One region of the Clostridium sp. DMHC 10 genome, then DNA from elsewhere that is predicted to be linked to it. Evidence: a T-box and tRNA genes for the amino acid it is inferred to sense, from the RefSeq annotation. Region 1 holds a T-box; the other holds one or more tRNA genes.
What was found. The T-box of region 1 lies ahead of metG (methionine--tRNA ligase). A T-box ahead of a tRNA ligase gene usually reads a tRNA of that ligase, here a tRNA-Met.

Region 1 (3,422 bases):
AGGCGTTTAGCCCATGTGATTCTTGAACTAGATAAAAGTACTTTCTTAAATAGTCCTATAAATCTAAGATTTATTAGGACTTTTTTAAATCGTTCTTTCAGCATTGTTACTTCGCTCCCACAGTAGTGAAACAGAAGAAAATCATCCTTTTTTAGCTTGAAGCTTTATCTCTTCTTCTTCAATAATCTTTTTATCTAATCTTTCAAACAAAATTTCAAACTCCCCAATTTGTTTTCCACACTCCAAAGAAAAATACTCAAACTTATCCACATTAAATTCAAGCCAGTGCTTAATTTTGTGAGATGAAAAAGGTAAAAATGGTTCAAGTATATTGGCTATATTAGCTATTGCATTTAAACAATTATAAATAACATTTCCGCAAATCTTCTTATCACTCTTTATAGTAACCCAAGGAGTATTTTCATCAAAATATTTATTTATGCTTCTTATAAATTCAAAAACCTCATCAACAGCATTTTTTAGTTCTCCATGTTCTATCTTATCTCCTATATTAACATACAGCTCTAAAATAGATTTTTTTAAAGCTTCATCTTCTTCTCCCTCTGGCACGAAGTTATCAAAATACTTATTTACAAAAACCAAAGTTCTATTTACAAGATTGCCATATGCAGAAAGAAGCTCGTTATTATTTTTCTTAATAAATTCTCTAAAAGAGAAATCCGTATCCCTTCTCTCTGGCCCATTTGATATGAGAAAATATCTTATGGCATCTGGATTATATTTTTCAATTATATCTGGAACCCAAACCGCCCAATTGTTACTTGTTGATATTTTTTTCCCTTCCAAAGTCACATATTCACTAGAGACAACCCTGTCAGGAAGTTTTTCGATTCCAATTCCACTTAAAAGGGCTGGAAGTATAACGGTATGAAATGGAATATTGTCTTTGCTATGAATATAGTAGCTTCTAGCATCCTTATCCCAAAACTTTTTCCAATCTTTATGATTTTCCTCTCCCCATTTTTTGCTCACAGTTAAATATCCAAGAACAGCATCTATCCAAACATATATTTTTTTATCCTCATACCCTTCAATTGGCACATCTATCCCCCAATCAAGGTTTCTTGAAATTGCCCTGTCGCGAAGCCCTTCTTTTAAATATCTTTCCGTATTGTTAACCGCATTTAATCTCCATTCACTTTTAGTTTTATCAAAATACTTTTTAAGGGTTTGCTGAAATTTTGAAAGTGCAAAATACAATTGCTTTCCACTTTTTACAACTGGTTCTTCGCCGCATAGCTTGCACTTTCTATTATTCAATTCTAGTGGTTCTAATATAGTTTGACAGGAATCACACTGATCTCCCCTTGCCTTATTGCCGCATACTGGACAAGTTCCTTCAACATACCTGTCTGGCAAAAATTGATTGCAATGTTCACAATACAGCTGTTTTACTTCCTTTTCATAAATAAATCCATTTTTATATAACTTTTTAACTATCTTTTCAATCTCTTTTTTATGATATTCGTCATCTGTTCTTGAATAGTAATCATAGGAAAATCCAAGTTTATCAAAGCAATATTTGAATTCCTTATGGTACTTATCTGTAATTGCACCTGGTTTTATATTTTCTTTTTTAGCTCTTATGGCAATTGGTGTTCCGTGGCAGTCACTTCCTGAAACATATAATACGTTATCTCCCTTCGCCCTATAATACCTTGCAATAACATCCCCTGGTAATACTGATGAAATACGTCCCACATGCAGTGATCCATTTGCATATGGCCATGCCCCTCCAATTAAAATATTCATTTTTCATTCCTCCAATATGATTTTTTAAATCAAATGGAAAAGGAATTGATTTCCTTGTGCCTCGGATGAACTTTATAGAAAATAAAAAAACTCCCGTTCCTAAGAAATTAATCTTAGGAACGAGAGTTAACCTTCGTGTTACCATCCTATTTTACCTATACCTCGCGATATAAGCCTCTTCAAGTACGTCACAAAAATGGCTATGATTATACTCTATCCCTTTAACGTGAGAAACCCGCCGCAGCCTAACATATGAATTTCGGTACGGAGCTCCAAGGCCATTTTCACTTTAATATTCCTCTCTCCCTCTCACCAAATAGGAGTTCTCTGTAAAAGTAATTTTTAAAGCTACTTTCCTTGTATAATGATGGTGCATTTGTTGTTGAACAACTTTCGACAGTACAATAAATTTATAAACTAATGAAATACTTAAGAAGTATTGTAATGAACTCAATGAGCGAAACCCATGCCCCGTGAATGTTTGCTCGCTGAAAAAATGCTCAGACAATTGAAATATCTAAGCATTTTATAAGTTTTAGATTTATCTGACGAGAGGAAGATAAATCATCCTTCATTGTACTCTGTACCCCTTACTCTTTCTTTGCTTCACTCATAAGTCTTGGGAACATAATATTATTTTCAAGATGAATGTGCCTAAAGGTATCATCCTCCAAAGCTTCAAGCAGTCTATAAGTCCCTATATAACTGTTACAAACATCTTCTGGAATTTCATAATTATTTGTAATTTCCCTTAATTCCTTTAATATAGAGCCTGCTCCCTCGTGTTCTTCTTCTAATTCTGTGATTTTTTGAGTTGCATTTATTAGTATATCTTCATCTCCTGTTTTTTCGTATTCAATTATAAGTGGAAATACAATTTCTTCTTCCTTTATAAGATGCTGCTCAAATTCCATCTTTAAACTGTGAAAAAGCTTGTGTACTTTAATTAGTTCTGAGTGGTTTGCACCGTGTACTCTTAATATTTTTGTTGTAAGCTGCTAAGACGCGGTAGTGTCTCATTCAAATAAGCATGATGAGTATTTATAACGTGTTCAATTAGCCTTGAATAAGGTTCTCTGTTCCAATCTACATTCTTTGTCTCTTCAATTATATATTTACTATATTCTTCATTTATTTTAGATACTATTTCTTCTCCACTTAGTCTTTGTTCCTTAATAGCTTCTTTAAGCAGTCTATCTCCTCCACAGCAAAAATCTATTTTATACTGTTTAAATATCTCCATAGCCCTTGGAAACTTGGCAACAATCTCTCCAATTTTTTGATCTAAACTAAATATATTATTCATAATTTTTATCCTCCATTTTATTTTATCTTTAGCTATAATTTACCCCAAAAGCAGCCATTAATTCTGTGATTGAAATCAAATTTTAAATTGATTGTGGTCATAGTTTAAATAGTCAATAACTCATATAATCAAAGCATCGGTAATACAAGAGATATACGAAGGAGAGATAATGATGAATAATAAAATACAAATTGCTGAAAAATCATTTTGGGTTGGTAAGGTAGATGATAGACCTGTTCCATTCCACAGATTGATACTAGAAAAAGGAACAACCTATAACTCGTATCTTTTAGAAACTGAAAAGCCTACATTAATAGATACTGTAGATATTTCTTTTGGAGTA
Region 2 (3,422 bases), 910 kb from region 1:
TAAGCATAATAAAGATAGTATTTTGTCAAGATTATTTAGATAGGTAATAAATTATGATTTTGACTATATATGATCAGTTTGTTTTTTTATTATGCAATTTCATAGCAGGAATTGTAGTCGCAGGACTTTTTGATTTATATAGAGTTATAAGAAATATAAAAAAAGTAAATAGAATTTTGGTTTTTATACAAGACATAATATTTCTTATTTTATGCGGATTTATTGTATTTGCATTCTTATTGTATACAAATGAAGCTTACATAAATATTTATGTATATGTATTTATGATATTAGGAATAATTTTTTATGTTAAGGTAATAAGCCGTGGGTATGTAAAGGCTGTTGATACTATAATAAGAAAGTTAATGAAACTTACTAGAATTATTGTAAATTTTATAATTTTTCATTTTTGAATCAATATTCTTAAATAAAAAATAAAAATTAGTTAATAAATAGCTTGAATAAATCTAAAAAAGCTTTTAAAATGTATATATGGGTATTAAGTTTTAACTCTAGAGGAGAGTTTTATTTATGAGTAAAAAGTCAAAACTAAAAATTATAATACTTATGGTTTTTATTATAAATATAGGATATATATTTGTTAATCAAGAACTCACTATGTTAAGAATAAAAAATGACATAAAGACTAAACAGGAAACCGTAGATAAGCTTAGCAGTGAGAATAGAAAATTACAGGATCAAATTAAACTTACTAAGACTGATAAATATACTGAAAAGCTCGCAAGGGAAAGATTGGGTCTTATAAAAGAAGGTGAAACTCCTGTAATGGATTCAAGTGAAAAAAATAAATAGCTTAATAAATTATAATTAACATACACAATATAAAATCAAGGAGGAGTCTTTTTAATATGACCTTAAAGGCAGGAAGTATTTTAGAAGGTACTGTTGTTAATATCACCAATTTTGGAGCTTTTGTTGAAGTAGATGGAAAAACTGGACTTGTTCATATATCCGAGGTGGCAGATTCATTTGTTAAGGATATAAGAGAATATTTAAAGGAAAAGGATAAAGTAAAAGTTAAAGTTCTTTCCGTAGATGACAATGGAAAAATAAGTTTATCGATAAAACAAGCTTCTGCACCTAAGAAATCAGCAAGACCAATTGAGATAGATTGGGTAAAGAAAAGTAAGCCACAGCCAACTGTTAATTTTGAGGATAAATTATCAAAATTTTTAAAGGACAGTGAAGAAAAATTTCAGGATTTAAAGAAACATCAAGATTCTAGAGCTAGAGGTTATAGAAAAAATTCAAGTAATTAAGATGGCTTTTAAAGGGAAGCATATCTATTTAAGAGGGTTTAATACCCTCTTAAATTTTGCCTTAAATTAATATATGTATATAGGAGGATGTGAAAAAAGGTATTCTATAGGTTTTACTATACAGCACATAAAGCCTTATGAGCGGCTCGTAAAAAAGAATACCTATATTTTTCACATGCTCCTATAGATGAACAACTTGAAACTTACAATTTTTGGGTTTCTTAATAAATAAATAAAAAAGTTTAAAAATGTTGTTGACAATAGTCTATGTATCATATATAATAAATATTGTCGCTGATGAGTGACATGCCGAAGTGGCGGAACTGGCAGACGCACAGGACTTAAAATCCTGCGATGCTAATCACATCGTACCGGTTCGATTCCGGTCTTCGGCACCAAATAATATATCGCGGGGTGGAGCAGTTGGTAGCTCGTCGGGCTCATAACCCGAAGGTCATAGGTTCAAGTCCTGTCCCCGCAACCATTAGTTTTTATATGCCGAAGTGGCGGAACTGGCAGACGCACAGGACTTAAAATCCTGCGATGCTAATCACATCGTACCGGTTCGATTCCGGTCTTCGGCACCAAGTAGCATATCGCGGGGTGGAGCAGTTGGTAGCTCGTCGGGCTCATAACCCGAAGGTCATAGGTTCAAGTCCTGTCCCCGCAACCATTATGGCGGAATAGCTCAGCTGGCTAGAGCATTCGGTTCATACCCGAAGTGTCGTAGGTTCAAGTCCTATTTCCGCTACCAAAAGACTGTTTGAATAAAACAGTCTTTTTTTATGTCCTTAATTAGAAGCACAATATATATGAACAACTTGAAACATAGAAATTATAAGTGCCAAATGTATTCTGTTAAATTAAAATTTAACTCAATGCACAATTCACAGTTCACAATGCACAATGAAGGTAGATTTACCTTTTGCTACGCTCAGGTAAATCTTAGAACTTGATAGTGTCAGTTTCGCTGAGCACTATATTTTAAGCACCTTGAGCATATTAAGTTTTTGGATTTTTCGAAGCATAGCGGAGAAAAATCGTCCTTCATTGTGAACTGTGCATTGTGCATTGTGAATTGCGTCAACTTTCAGTTTAACAGGATTAATTTGGCATTAGTCATTTTAACCTTTCAAGTTGTCTATCTATGTATATGTACTTTAAAATACTAAAATTTCACATGCAGCACTGTAAAAAAAGACGTAAAATACAAAAATAAAAAATCATGTTTAGTCATAATGTAAACTTATAGTATTTTATATATAGTAAAAATAAGTAAATAAGTATTGTAGGGATAAATGTCTTAAAAAAAACTTTTTGAATAAACATCAATTGACAAACATTTCCAGAACACTTTGATATAATTAACCTAAATTGTTTGTTATGGGTGGTGGATGTTATAATGCAATACGATAGCAATGTATTAACTTATGAGAGGGTTGCTAAGGAAAATAAAAAAGATACTAAAGTTAATAATGTAAACAAAATATTCATGATAAAACTTATACTATTTGCAGTGAGTTCGTTTTTTATAAGTAGGGTTGTAATTGTAGATTCTATGGCTCCGTTTGGAATTGCTTTTACAATTGTAATTTTAAATTTTAAGTTTGATAAAAAGATAGATACGGTATCGTGTATTTCATCTGCACTTGGATATATTTCTATTCATAGTGAACTTAAGGATTTCCATATGTATGTAATATCTATTTTAATTATGGGGGTTATATCCTTTACATTAAGCAAAATAACAAAGATTAAAAAACTGATTTTTATGTTTTCAACTATTTTTATAGAATTTACTATTTTTAAGTTCTTAATTTTAAATTTAACTATTGAGTCTGCCATTTTATTTTCTTTAATACAAGTGGCTTGTACCGTATCATTATATTATATTCTGAATTACTGTATTATATGTTTCGATAATATTAATTCTAGACATCTTTTTTCAAATGAAGAAATCATAAGCATGGCTATAACGATTTCTATTGCCATTTCAGGTACTAAAGGAACTGAACTTTTTGGTGTATCAATAAGAAACACATTATCGATGCTTTTTATACTAATTCTCGCATATGTAAGTGGAAGTGCAGTAGGAGCAGCATCTGGTATAGCTTTGGGTGCAATAGTTGGTATGAATACAGA

Region 2: it has a tRNA-Met gene. The T-box ahead of metG (methionine--tRNA ligase) is inferred to sense a tRNA for this amino acid. The anticodon was not compared.

What each region holds. Positions count from the first base shown of each region.
Region 1 covers NZ_LGVB01000015.1:1,526,827-1,530,248, forward strand. The annotation lists gene metG (methionine--tRNA ligase) at 142-1,773, opposite strand; T-box leader at 1,886-2,140, opposite strand; partial or broken gene ric (iron-sulfur cluster repair di-iron protein) at 2,364-3,079, opposite strand; gene AGR56_RS09465 (FprA family A-type flavoprotein) at 3,252-3,422, shown strand, end outside.
Region 2 covers NZ_LGVB01000015.1:612,403-615,824, forward strand. The annotation lists gene yabP (sporulation protein YabP) at 1-43, shown strand, start outside; gene yabQ (spore cortex biosynthesis protein YabQ) at 54-413, shown strand; gene AGR56_RS04820 (septum formation initiator family protein) at 532-813, shown strand; gene AGR56_RS04825 (S1 domain-containing RNA-binding protein) at 870-1,280, shown strand; tRNA gene AGR56_RS04830 (tRNA-Leu) at 1,589-1,678, shown strand; tRNA gene AGR56_RS04835 (tRNA-Met) at 1,689-1,764, shown strand; tRNA gene AGR56_RS04840 (tRNA-Leu) at 1,778-1,867, shown strand; tRNA gene AGR56_RS04845 (tRNA-Met) at 1,878-1,953, shown strand; tRNA gene AGR56_RS04850 (tRNA-Met) at 1,958-2,034, shown strand; gene spoIIE (stage II sporulation protein E) at 2,683-3,422, shown strand, end outside.